Regions from separate parts of the Azoarcus sp. DD4 genome, predicted to be linked through region 1. Evidence: predicted binding sites of a transcription regulator. Region 1 holds the regulator's gene; each other region holds the start of a gene.
The links. Region 1 encodes sigma-54, which starts transcription at its own class of promoters, with help from an activator protein. Its sites were predicted from a motif close to TGGCACGCTTNCTGCTNA; they were not measured.
Positions count from the first base shown of each region.

Region 2: the regulator sigma-54 is predicted to act here: its motif matches at 2,501-2,518, upstream of CJ010_RS15525 (MSMEG_0572/Sll0783 family nitrogen starvation response protein).
Region 3: the regulator sigma-54 is predicted to act here: its motif matches at 1,619-1,636, upstream of atzF (allophanate hydrolase).

Region 1 covers NZ_CP022958.1:713,529-717,805, reverse strand. Annotated here, with positions in the region: gene recA (recombinase RecA) at 1-714, shown strand, start outside; gene recX (recombination regulator RecX) at 732-1,181, shown strand; gene lptB (LPS export ABC transporter ATP-binding protein) at 1,168-1,890, shown strand; gene CJ010_RS03425 (RNA polymerase factor sigma-54) at 1,903-3,360, shown strand; gene hpf (ribosome hibernation-promoting factor, HPF/YfiA family) at 3,374-3,697, shown strand; gene ptsN (PTS IIA-like nitrogen regulatory protein PtsN) at 3,834-4,277, shown strand, end outside.
Region 2 covers NZ_CP022958.1:3,364,290-3,368,566, reverse strand. Annotated here, with positions in the region: gene CJ010_RS15535 (MSMEG_0568 family radical SAM protein) at 1-930, opposite strand, end outside; gene CJ010_RS15530 (Nit6803 family nitrilase) at 887-1,903, opposite strand; gene CJ010_RS15525 (MSMEG_0572/Sll0783 family nitrogen starvation response protein) at 1,926-2,408, opposite strand; gene CJ010_RS15520 (PLP-dependent aminotransferase family protein) at 2,802-4,199, opposite strand.
Region 3 covers NZ_CP022958.1:5,370,566-5,374,842, reverse strand. Annotated here, with positions in the region: gene metW (methionine biosynthesis protein MetW) at 1-184, opposite strand, end outside; gene CJ010_RS24950 (homoserine O-acetyltransferase) at 186-1,313, opposite strand; gene atzF (allophanate hydrolase) at 1,681-3,483, shown strand; gene CJ010_RS24940 (BMP family ABC transporter substrate-binding protein) at 3,544-4,277, shown strand, end outside.

The DNA of each region.
Region 1 (4,277 bases):
GGCGTGAACATCACCGACCTGCTGATCTCGCAGCCTGACACCGGCGAACAGGCGCTCGAAATCGCCGACATGCTGGTGCGCTCGGGCGGTGTCGACGTCGTCGTCATCGACTCGGTCGCCGCGCTCACGCCCAAGGCCGAAATCGAAGGCGAGATGGGCGACCAGCTGCCCGGCCTGCAGGCCCGCCTGATGAGCCAGGCGCTGCGCAAGCTCACCGCCAACATCAAGCGCACCAACACCCTGGTGATCTTCATCAACCAGATCCGCATGAAGATCGGTGTGATGTTCGGCAACCCGGAAACCACCACCGGCGGCAACGCGCTCAAGTTCTACGCCTCGGTGCGCATGGACATCCGCCGCACCGGCACGATCAAGCGCGGCGACGAAGTGGTCGGCTCGGAAACCAAGGTCAAGGTCGTCAAGAACAAGGTGTCGCCGCCGTTCAAGGAAGCGCACTTCGACATCCTCTACGGCGAAGGCGTGTCGCGCGAGGGTGAGATCATCGACCTCGGCGTGGATCACAAGATCGTCGACAAGTCCGGCGCCTGGTACGCCTACAACGGCGACAAGATCGGCCAGGGCAAGGACAACGCTCGCGAATTCCTGCGCGCCAACCCGGCACTGGCGCGCGAGATCGAGAACAAGGTCCGCGTCGCCCTCGGCCTCAAGGAAATGCCGGTCGACGGCATCCTGCCGGCGGCGGCCGAGGCCTGACTTCGGGTCACACGACCATGGGCGAACCCAGCCTGCGCGAACGAGCGATCCGCCATCTGGCGCGGCGGGAGCATTCCCGCAGCGAACTGGCGCGCAAGCTGGCCGCCCACGGCGATGCGGAGGAAGTGGACGAAGTACTCGGTCGGATGAGCGAACTCGGCCTGCTCTCCGACACCCGCTTCGCCGGCGCCTGGGTGCGCGGCAAGGCCGGACGTTTCGGCGCCGCCCGCCTGCGCCGCGAACTCACCCGGCGCGGCGTCGCCGCCGAGACGATAGACGAGGCACTGGCCGCCGAGTGCGGCGATTCCGAACTCGATCGCGCCCGCGCGGTGTGGCAGGCGAAGTTCGGCAGCGCCCCGGGCGATGCACGCAAATGGGCGCGACAGGCCCGCTTCCTGCAAAGCCGGGGCTTCGCTTCCGACCTGATCCGCAAAATACTGAAAGAAAGCCCCGATGAGTCTGCTTAAGGTCACCGGACTTCAAAAGCGCTACAAGGCGCGCACCGTGGTGCACGACGTCGGCTTCGAAGTCGACGCGGGCGAGGTCGTCGGCCTGCTCGGCCCCAACGGCGCCGGCAAGACCACCTGTTTCTACATGATCGTCGGTCTGGTGCGGGCCGATGGCGGCGAGATCCTGCTCGAAGACGCCCGCCTCACCCACCTGCCCATCCACGAACGCGCCCGCCTCGGCCTGTCCTACCTGCCACAGGAAATGAGCGTGTTCCGCAAGCTCACGGTGGCGGAGAACATCCAGGCGGTGCTCGAACTGCGCGGCCTCGACAGCGGCCGCGTGGCAGAGCGCCTGGAAGAACTGCTCGAGGAACTCGGCATCGCCCACCTGCGCAACAGCACCGCGATTTCACTGTCCGGTGGCGAGCGCCGCCGCTGCGAGATCGCGCGCGCGCTCGCCACCGATCCGCGTCTAATCCTGCTCGACGAACCCTTCGCCGGTGTCGACCCCATTGCGGTGCTCGACATCCAGAAGATCATCCGCTTCCTCAAGGAACGCGGCATCGGTGTGCTGATCACCGACCACAACGTGCGCGAAACCCTGGGCATCTGCGACCGCGCCGCCATCATCAGCGAAGGGCGCGTCCTGGCCAGTGGCCAGCCGCGGGAAATCATCGACAACGAGCAAGTCCGCCAGGTATATCTCGGCGAGCACTTCCGTCTCTGACCGCCGCCCACCATGAAGCCCACGCTACAACTCAAGCTCTCCCAGCACCTCACGCTGACGCCGCAGCTGCAGCAGTCCATCAAGCTGCTGCAGCTCTCCACGCTGGAGCTCAACACCGAGATCGAGCGCTTCCTGCTCGAGAACCCGATGCTGGAGCGCGAGGAGCCCGACGGCGGTCACGATTTCCAGGCTTCGATCGCGCCCTCCGGTGCCACCCAGAGCACGTCGACCGGCGATGGCCCCGGCGATGCGGCTCCCGAGCACGAACCACGCTCCGAGAACAGCGACTCCGCCAGCTTCGAGGAAGGCATGGACTGGTCGGGCAGCGGCAGCGGTTCGAGCGGCAACCGCGACGATGACGACGACGTCGACTTCCAGGAATTCCAGGCTGCCGGCATCTCGCTGCGCGACCATCTCGACCAGCAAGTCGCCCTGTCGCCGCTGTCCGACCGTGATCGCTCCCTGGTGCGCTTTCTGATCGAGGCACTGGACGACGACGGCTACCTACACCAGGAGCTCGAAGAACTGCTCGAACTCCTGCCGCCGGAGCTCGACGTCGAACTCGACGACCTGAGCATCGCATTGCGCCACGTGCAGAGCCTGGAGCCCGCCGGCATAGGCGCACGCACCCCGCAGGAATGCCTGGCGCTGCAACTGCAGGCGATGCCGGCCAACCCGGTGCGCAACTTGGCGCTGGAAATCGTCAGCCAGCATCTCGAACTGCTCGCCGAGCGCAATTTCGCCAAGCTCAAGAAGCTCACCGGCTGCGACGACGACGCCCTGCGCGCGGCCCATGCCCTGATCTGCCGCCTGGACCCGCATCCGGGCGCCCAGCACTCGGTGGAAGAAACCCGCTACGTGCTGCCCGACGTGGTGGTCCGCAAGCAGCGCGGCCGCTGGACGGTGCAGCTCAACCCCGAGGCGATGCCGCGCCTGCGCATCAACCAGCTCTACGCCAGCATCCTGCAGCAGAACCGCGGCCAGGGCGGCGGCCTGACCAGCCAGTTGCAGGAGGCGCGCTGGCTGATCAAGAACGTGCAGCAGCGCTTCGACACCATCCTGCGCGTCTCCCAGGCCATCGTTGACCAGCAGCGGCAGTTCTTCGATCATGGGGAGGTGGCGATGCGGCCGCTCACGCTCAGGGAGATCGCGGACCAGCTCGAATTGCACGAATCCACTGTGTCGCGCGTCACCACGCAGAAGTTCATGGCGACCCCGCGCGGCGTGTTCGAACTCAAGTATTTCTTCGGCAGCCATGTCGCCACCGACACCGGTGGCGCGGCCTCTTCCACGGCGATTCGCGCGCTGATTCGCCAGCTGGTCGATGCCGAGGACAGGAAAAAACCCCTGTCCGACGCCAGGATTGCCGAATTATTGGGCCAGCAGGGTATCGTGGTGGCAAGGCGTACCATCGCCAAGTACCGCGAGTCACTCAATATCCCGCCGGTCAGTCTGCGCAAAACGATCTGAAAGAGGAGTCATCATGAATCTCAACATCACCGGGCATCACGTCGAAGTCACGCCGGCCATCCGCGAATACGTGATGACGAAGCTGGACCGCGTCATCGCTCATTTCGACAACGTCACCAGCGTGAACGTGATTCTCTCGGTGGAGAAGCTGAAGCAAAAAGCCGAGGTCACCGTACACGTGCGCGGCAAGGACATCTACGTCGAGAGCGACGATGCCAACCTCTACGCCGCCATCGACAGCATGACCGACAAGCTCGATCGCCAGGTGCAGAAGTACAAGCAGAAGGTGGCCGATCACAACCACGACGCGCTCAAGCACCAAAGCCCCGAAGCGTGATCTTTTCATTACGTCGTCCGATCTAGGGTGTGGGTATAATCCGCGCGTTTTCACGACGCGCCTGCCCGCACCCCCGATCGCCAGACCGCCATCCCGCGGTGCCAGCGTCGCCGGCGCCGCGCAAGCTTTCCAGCGCATGAGCCTGATAGCCCAACTCCTGCCACTCTCCAACGTGGTGGTCGACCTCGATGCCAGCAGCAAGAAGCGGGTTTTCGAGCATGCCGGCCTGCTGTTCGAAAACAATCAGGGCATTGCCCGCAGCACTGTATTCGACAGTCTGTTCTCCCGCGAACGACTCGGCTCCACCGGTCTGGGCCAGGGCATCGCCATTCCGCATGGCCGCATCAAGGGCCTGAAGGAAGCCGCGGGCGCCTTCCTGCGCCTGTCGACGCCGGTGCAGTTCGACGCCCCCGACGGTCGTCCGGTCAACCTGCTGTTCGTCCTGCTGGTACCGGAACAGGCCAACGAGGCCCATCTGCAATTACTCTCGGAACTGGCGCAGATGTTCAGCGAGCGCGCTTTCCGCGAGCAGTTGCTGAACGCCCCCGACGCCGCCTCCATCCACGCGCTGTTCGCCAAC
Region 2 (4,277 bases), 2.7 Mb from region 1:
GAAGGGCACGACGAAGGGATAGACGCCGATGTCCACCAGCCGCCGGCAGGTGTCCAGGATGGCGTCGCGGCTGTCGCCGAGGCCGGCGAGGATGTAGGTGGAGACCTGGCCGCGGCCGAACACCTCCACCGCAGCGGCGAAGGCTTCGTCGTAACGTTCCACCGGGATCGCCGCCTTGCCCGGCATGATGCGCTGGCGCAGCGCCGGGGTGACCACTTCCAGGTGCATGCCCAGGGTATCGACGCCGGCATCGCGCACACGGCGGAACCAGGCGAAGTCGTCGGGCGGCTCGAACTGGGCCTGCAGCGGCAGATCGACCGCGGCGCGGATGGCCTCGGCGCTTTCGCACATGATGCGGGCGCCGCGGTCGGGCGTGGGCGGGGTGCCGGTGGTCATCACCATGTGGCGCACGCCGTCGAGCAGCACCGCGGCGCGGGCGACCTCGGCCAGCTGTTCCGGCGTCTTGCGGGCGACGGTGCGGCCGGCGGCGAGCGACTGGCCGATGCTGCAGAACTGGCAGCTCTTCGTGCGGCTCTGGTAGCGGGTGCAGGTCTGCAGCACGGTGGTGGCGAGCACGTCGGTGCTGTGCAGCGTGGCGATGTGGCTGTAGGGCACGCCGTCCAGCGTCTGCAGCCGGTAGAAGCGCGGCTGGCGGGCGAAGGCGATGCGCGCCACATGCTGGCCGTCGCGCTTGATCGTCGCCGCGCCGTCGGTGTCCGGCGGCGAGGCAAGATAGGGCGAATTGAGCGCGCGGCCGGTGTGGATGGGGATCATCACCGGACGGCCGTCGATCAGCACGGTGGCGTGGTCCGACGGCCCGGCGCCGCCGCGCCGGCTGTGGATCTCGGACGGCACGCCTTCCAGGCGGAAGCCGTGGCTCTGCAGTTCAGAGATCAGCTGTTGCGGGCGCAATGCGGTCGTCGTCGACATGGTCGGCTCCTGCCTGAGAAGGGAAAGGGAGGGACGCAGCCAGCTGCGTGTGCAGCGCCGGCTTGGGGGCGAGGTCGGCGTGCAGCGACAGCAGTTCCGGCCGCGCGTAGTGGCCGACCGAATCCATCATCCGCTTGCGCTTGGTGACCAGCCGCATGTCGAGGTCGGCCACCAGCATGCCTTCGCCCTCGGTGAGCGGTTCGCAGACGTAATTGCCTTCCGGCGACACGATGGCGGTGTGGCAGCCGCCGCGCAGCGCGCGCTGCATCGCCGGGTCGGGGGTGATGGACTCGATCTGCGCGTCGGTCAGCCAGCCGGTGGCGTTCACCACGAAGCAGCCGGATTCCAGCGCGTGGTGGCGGATGGTCACCGCCATCTGGTCGGCGAAGATCTGGCCGACCATCGAGCCGGGGAACTGCGCGGCGTGGATTTCCTCGTGCTGCGCCATCAGGGTGTAGCGAGCGAGCGGGTTGTAGTGCTCCCAGCAGGCGAGCGCGCCGATGCGGCCGATGCCGGTTTCCACCACCTTGAGGCCGCTGCCGTCGCCTTGGCCCCACACCATGCGCTCGTGGTAGGTCGGGGTGATCTTGCGGCGCTTGAGTACCAGCGCGCCGGTCTCGTCGAAGATCAGCTGGGTGTTGTAGAGCGAGCCGTGGTCGCGTTCGTTGACGCCGAGCACGACGACCGCGCCCGCCCGCCGCGCCGCTTCGCCCACGGCCAGGGTGACCGGGCCGGGCACCGTCACCGCGCGCTCGTAGAGCTCGAGGTGGGCGGCGCCCATCGTCACCGCCGGCTGGATGAAGGAGAAGTAGGGGTAGTAGGGCACGAAGGTCTCGGGGAAGACCACCATGCGCGCGCCTTTCTCACCGGCTTCCAGGATGGCGCGGCAGACTTTGTCCACCGTGCCGTCTGCGGATTCCAGGTCGGGCGCCATCTGCACCGCGGCGACGCGGACGATACGCGGGGTCGTCATGCTCATCTCCTCGCGGCGGCGCTTAGAGCGTCCAGGTGTTGACGACGAAGGCGTTGTCGCGCTTGGCGAGCAGCTGGATGTCCATCACGTCGAGCGGGCTGATCGGGCGGATGCCGGGGATCAGCGCCGGTTCGCCGTGGCCGTAGAGCGCCTGCAGCGCGAAGCGGCACGCATAGACCTTGCCGCCTTCCTCGATGAACTTGGCGATCTGCTTGTTCATTGCCAGGTGGCCGGGGAAGGCTTCGTCGCCGATGCGCGGAAAGCCGCGCTGCACGCCCAGGGTCACGCCCGGGCCGTAGAGCAGGATGGTGGTGTCGAAACCCTTGCGCAGCAGGCGGGTGGCCTGCAGCAGGTTGACCAGGCCGATTGAGCCTTCGAAGGCGACGGTGTGGAAGGTCACCAGCGCCTTCTGGCCGGGTTCGGCCTTGACGTCCTCGAACACTTTCTCTTCGTAATCGACGAAGAAATCACCGGCGGCATGGGGGGGCAGGGTCACAGCGGGCATGTCGGTTCCTTTGTTCAGTTGGGATCGAATGCGCGCCGCGGAGGGGGGCGAGGTCGGTTGCCGGATGATCCGCCGCGGTGCGCAGGATCAATTTAGCAATCGATGTGCCATCAATGATGCAATATTGTATGCATACAATAAAGCACAGTGATGGCAAGGGAAAGTGCGATCAGCTCGTCGTTCGGCGTAGCGAAAGTCCGGCAACGCATGGCGTTGTTGACGCACAGCGACTGTGCGCGGACCGGCTGAGTGCGCACGTCAATTGTGCATGTATTGTATGCATGCAATTGTGTGGCGAGCGACGAGATGGCCAGCGAGAGCGGCGGATCGATGATCCGCCGGGGATGAGAACGGAGCGTGCTGCACGCCGGCCAGGGGATGGGCCGGCGGGGCTCAGACGATGGACGAATAGATTGCCGGCGGATGCGACAGCGCCGCACCCACCAGCTCCATCGCATGGCTGACGTCGGCGCGGCTGGCGGTGCCGCCGAGGCAGATACGTACCGCCTCCACCGCCGGGCCGCCGACCAGGAAAGCGTCGCTGGTGACCACGCCGATGCCGCTGGAGCGCAGATGGGTGGCGAAGCTCACCCGGCTCCAGCCTTCCGGCAGCGGCAGCCACAGGTGGAAGCCGTCGGGCGAGGCGAGGTAGCTCACGCCCGCCAGTGCCTGTGCCGCCAGTAGCTGGCGGGCGCGCGATTCTTCGCGGACGAAGGCGACCAGCGCGTCGCCGGTGCCGTCGGCGATCCACTCGGTGGCGATCGCCATCGACAGCGGCGGCGCCATCACCGACACCGCGCGCAGGATGGCGGACAGGCGCGGCAGCTGGCGGGTATCCGGCACCGCGAGGTAGGCGATGCGCAGGCCGGCGCCGATCGTCTTCGACAGCCCGCAGACATGGTAGGTGAGCTCGGGCAGCAGGCTGAAGAAGCTGGGCGGCGGCGCCTCGGGCAGCAGGCTGTAGGGATCGTCCTCGATGATGGGGACGCGGTGGCGCGCGGCGATCTCGGCCAGCGCCTCGCGGCGGGCGAGCGGCATCGTCACCGTGTTGGGGTTCTGCAGCGTCGGGTTGCAGTAGAGCGCCGCCGGCTGGCTGTCGCGGCAGGCGGCTTCGAAGGCTTCCGGCAGGATGCCGTCGCGGTCGGCGGCCAGGCCGATCAGGCTGATGCCGTGCAGCGCGGCGAGCGCGCGCACGCCGGGGTAGGTGATGTTGTCGCAGCAGATGCGGCCGCCGCCGCTGCCGACCAGCAGGCTGAACAGCGCGTTGAGCACGCTGTGGGTGCCGGGGCAGACCAGCACCCGGTCAGGGCTGGTGGTGATGCCGCGCCGCGCCAGCCACTGCACCGCGGCGTCGCGCTCGTCCGGCCCGCCGCCGAAGGGCTGGTAGCGCAGCAGGCCGCGGATGTCGCCGCACAGCCGCTTCATGCCGGTTTCCATGCGCGCCAGCAGCTCGGGCCGGTCGGGCTCGGGCGGCAGATTCATCGACATGTCGATCAGCGGCGCGCGCGCCGGTGCCGGCCGGCTGCGCGGACAGGCGTCGGCGCGCACGAAGGTACCCTGGCCGACACGGGCGTCGGTCAGCCCGCGGCGCTGGGCCTCGGCGTAGGCGCGGCTGATGGTGGTGAAGTTGTAGCCGAGCACGTCGGCCAACTGGCGCTGCGGCGGCAGCTGCGCGTTGGCTGCCAGCCGGCCCTGGCGGATGTCGTCGGCGATGGCATCCGCGATGGCGAGGTAGGCCGGCTTGTCGGTGGCGATGGAGGTCGGCGTCCAGATCTGTTTGTGGGTGCGCATCGAGACATACAAGCGAATGAATTGACGGCATTGTATGCATCTGATGCGATCAAGTCATCGTTGATCGTGCCGGCATGC
Region 3 (4,277 bases), 740 kb from region 1:
TCACCCCGTTCTTCACGCAGGCGATCAGCTTGTCGGGATCGTTCTCGACGCCGTAGCCCTGCACCTGACGTACCGCGATCAGGTGCTTGAGCAGGCTGCCGTCGCCGCAGCCGAGGTCCAGCACCTTCTCGCCGGGGGCGATCCACTGCGCAATCACGTCGTAGTCGTAGCGATAGGCCGCCATCTCACACCTCGATGCGGTCGAACCAGGCGCTGAGCAGCGCGTGGTATTGCGGGTCGTCGAGCAGGAAGGAGTCGTGCCCGGCCGGGCAGTCGATCTCCGCGTAGCTGACGTTGCGGCGGTTGTGCAGCAGGGCGTAAACGATCTCGTGCGAGCGCGCCGGCGAGAAGCGCCAGTCGGTGGTGAAGGACACCACCAGGAAGTCGGCGCTGGCGCGGGCGAGGGCGGCGTTGAGGTTGCCGCCATGTTCGAAGGCCGGGTCGAAGTAGTCCAGCGTCTTGGTCGTCAGCAGGTAGGTGTTGGCGTCGAAGTAGCCGGCGAACTTGTCGCCCTGGTAGCGCAGGTAGGACTCGATCTCGAATTCGACGTCGTAGCTGTATACCGCCTTGCCGTGGCGCAGGCTGCGGCCGAATTTCTCGCCCATCGAATCGTCGGACAGGTAGGTGATGTGGCCAATCATGCGTGCCAGTTTCAGGCCGCGGGCCGGCACCACGCCGTGCTCGTAGTAGTGGCCGCCGTGGAATTCGGGATCGGTGAGGATGGCCTGGCGGGCGACCTCGTTGAAGGCGATGTTCTGCGCGGTGAGCTTGGGCGCCGAGGCGATCACCGCGGCGTGGCCGACGCGCTCCGGATACTGCAGTGCCCACGACAGCGCCTGCATGCCGCCCAGGCTGCCGCCGACAATGGCGGCGAAGCGGGCGATGCCGAGGCGGTCGGCCAGCCGCGCCTGCGCATCCACCCAGTCTTCCACCGTGACGAAGGGGAAGTCGGCGCCCCAGGGCTTGCCGGTGGCAGGATTGATCGAACCTGGCCCGGTGCTGCCGTAGCAGCCGCCGAGGTTGTTCACCCCGATGACGAAGAACTTGCGCGTGTCGAGCGGCTTGCCGGGGCCAATCAGGTTGTCCCACCAGCCGACGTTGCGCGTGTCGTCCGCATACACGCCGGCGACGTGGTGCGAGCCGGACAGGGCGTGGCAGACCAGCACCGCGTTGCTGCGCGCGGCGTTGAGTTCGCCATAGGTTTCATAGACCAGGTCGTAGTCGGCGAGCGTGCCGCCGCTGCGCAGCGCCAGCGGCTCGGCGAAGTGCGCCGTCTGTGGCGTCACGATCCCGACGGATTGGGGTTCGGTCATGATCTTTGCGTGAAAAACAAAAAACCCAGCCGGCTGGAAAACGCGGACTGGGTCGCCCTCGCTTTAGCCGGATTTATTGAGCGCCCGCAAGCTGTGGTTCAAATCGGCGCTAGGTGGCCGAAAAGTAGCGCTGCGCCGGGCAAAAGTCAAACGTGCGGCGCGGCGCTGCAGCCCCGTCCGGCGCGCCCTGTTCCGGGGCGGGGGGCGCGGATTTTCCCCGCGGTGGTGCATGGCCACGCCGCCGCCTGTCTTCCGATATGCAACAAATGCGCGCCAATCAAGGGGAACGGGCTCAGGAAGTGCCGTGGCTTGGATATTGCTTCTTGTATTCCATCTTGAATCCAAGAAGAGGGCGACGATGCCAGCCATGCCGCAAGTACTCACCGTCGAGGGTTTGCTGGAGGCCTATCGCAGCGGTGTGCAGCGACCGGAGCAGGTGGTCGAGGCAGTATTGGCGCGCATCGCTGCCGCGGTCGATCCGGCAATGTGGATCTGCACTGCACCGGCCGAGCGCCTGCGGGCCCGCGCGGCCGAGCTGGCGGCAGCACTGCGCGACGGACCGGATCGTGCGCTGGAACGCTTCCCCCTGCTCGGCGTGCCCTTCGCGGTCAAGGACAACATCGACGTCGCCGGTCTGCCGACGACCGCGGCCTGCCCCGCCTTCAGCTACATGCCGCGCCGTTCGGCGGCGGCGGTAGAAAGCCTGGAGGCGGCCGGCGCGCTGATGGTGGGCAAGACCAACCTCGACCAGTTCGCCACCGGTCTGGTCGGTACCCGCTCGCCCTATGGCGAGGTCAGCAATCCCTTCGACGCGCGCTACATCTCGGGCGGTTCCAGCTCCGGTTCGGCCGCGGTCACCGCGCGCGGCCTGGTCGCCTTTGCGCTCGGCACCGACACCGCCGGCTCCGGCCGCATCCCGGCCGGCTGCTGCAATCTGGTCGGACTCAAGCCCACGCCCGGCCTGGTGAGCAACGAGGGTGTGTTTCCGGCGTGCCGTTCGCTCGATTGCGTGTCGGTGTTCGCCCACACCGTGGCCGACGCCTGGCGGGTGCTGGGCCGCTTTGCCTACGGTGCGCAGCCGGTGCTGCCGCTCGGCCCCGACCACCAGCCGCTGGTGGTGGGCGTGCCGATCGAGCTGAAGAAGGAGCTCGATGCGGCGGCCTGGCAAGCGTTCTCGCTCGCGCTTTCGCGCCTCGGCGAACGCGCCGGAATACGCGTCGAGATGATAGACATGACGCCCTTCCACGAGGTCTCGGCCCTGCTTTACGAGGGGCCGTGGGTGGCCGAACGGCGGGTGGCGCTCGGCAGCTTCCTCGACGAACATCGCGCCAGCATGGATCGCCATGTAGCCGCGATCATCGGCCGCGCCGACTGCTTCTCGGCCGCCGATGCCTTCCGCGGCCAGTACCGCCTGGCCGAACTGCAGGCGCAGTGTCAGGCACAGTTCGACAAGATCGACCTGCTGCTGGTACCGACCATGCCGGCCTTCTACACCCGCGAGCAGATCGCGCGCAGCCCGATCGAGTGCAACACCCATCTCGGTCGCTACACCAACTTCGTCAATCTGCTGCGTCTGTGCGCGCTGGCCGTGCCCGGGCCGTTCCGCGGCGACGGCCTGCCGGCCGGGGTGACCCTGATCGGCCCGAGCGGCGCCGACCACCGCCTGGCCGAGCTGGCGCGCCGGTGGGAGCCCCTGCTGCACACCCGGCTCGGCACCGGCACGCTCGAACCGCCCCGCCGCACGACGCCCTTGCCGCCGCTGCCCGGCAGCGAACCGACCGTGCGGCTGGTGGTCGTCGGCGCCCACCTGAGCGGATTGCCGCTCAACTGGCAGCTCGTCGAACGTAATGCCCGCCTGCTGGAAACCACCCGCACGGCGCCGGAATACCGCTTGTTCGCGCTGCCGGGCACGACGCCGCCCAAGCCCGGCCTCGTCCGCGTGGCGTCGGGCGGCGCGGCCATCGAAGTAGAGGTATGGGAATTGCCTGCCCGTCACTTCGGCAGTTTCGTTGCGCTGATCCCGGCGCCATTGGCCATCGGCACCGTGGTGCTGGAGGGCGGGCGCGAGCTCAAGGGTTTCATCTGCGAAGGCCTCGCGGCGAGCAGTGCGCAGGACATCAGCGCCAGCGGTGGCTGGCGCAACTACCTGCGGACACAGGCGCTGGCCTGATCAGCCGGCGGCGGACGCAGTCCCCACCGATTTCTCACCAAACAGAGAGGGAGCAAGGAAATGAGCCAGTCCAGACAGACCACCCGTCGCGATGTCCTCCGCGTGCTCGGCGCCGGTGCCGCAGCCGGGATCGCCCACAGTCTGCCCTTCGGCATCGGCAGCGCGCAGGCGGCCGACAAGCTTGTGGTCGGCGTGATCTACGTCGGCCCGCGCGACGACTTCGGCTACAACCAGGCGCAGGCCCAGGCTGCGGCGGTCATCAAGAAGCTGCCCGGCGTGAAGGTGATAGAGGAAGAAAAGGTGCCGGAGACGGTCGCGGTGCAGAAGACGATGGAGGCGATGATCGTGCAGGATGGCGCCACGCTGATCTTCGCAACTTCCTTCGGCTACTTCGATCCGCACGTGTTGAAGATGGCGGAGAAATACCCCAAGGTGCGCTTCGCCCACTGCGGCGGGTTGTGGACCGCCGGCAAGCACCCGGCCAACGTCGGCAGCTTCTTCGGTTACATCGACGAATGCCAGTACCTTGACGGTATCGCCGCCGCTTCGGCGAGCAAGACCGGCAAGCTCGGCTTCATCGCCGCCAAGCCCATTCCGCAGGTGCTGCGCAATATCAACGCCTTCCTGCTGGGGGCGCGCTCCGTCAATCCGACGGCCACCTTGCGGGTGGTGTTCACCGGCGACTGGTCGCTGCCGGTGAAGGAGGCGGAAGCCGCGAACAGCCTGATCGACCAGGGTGTCGACGTGCTCAGCTGTCATGTGGACAGCCCCAAGGTGATCGTCGAGACCGCCGA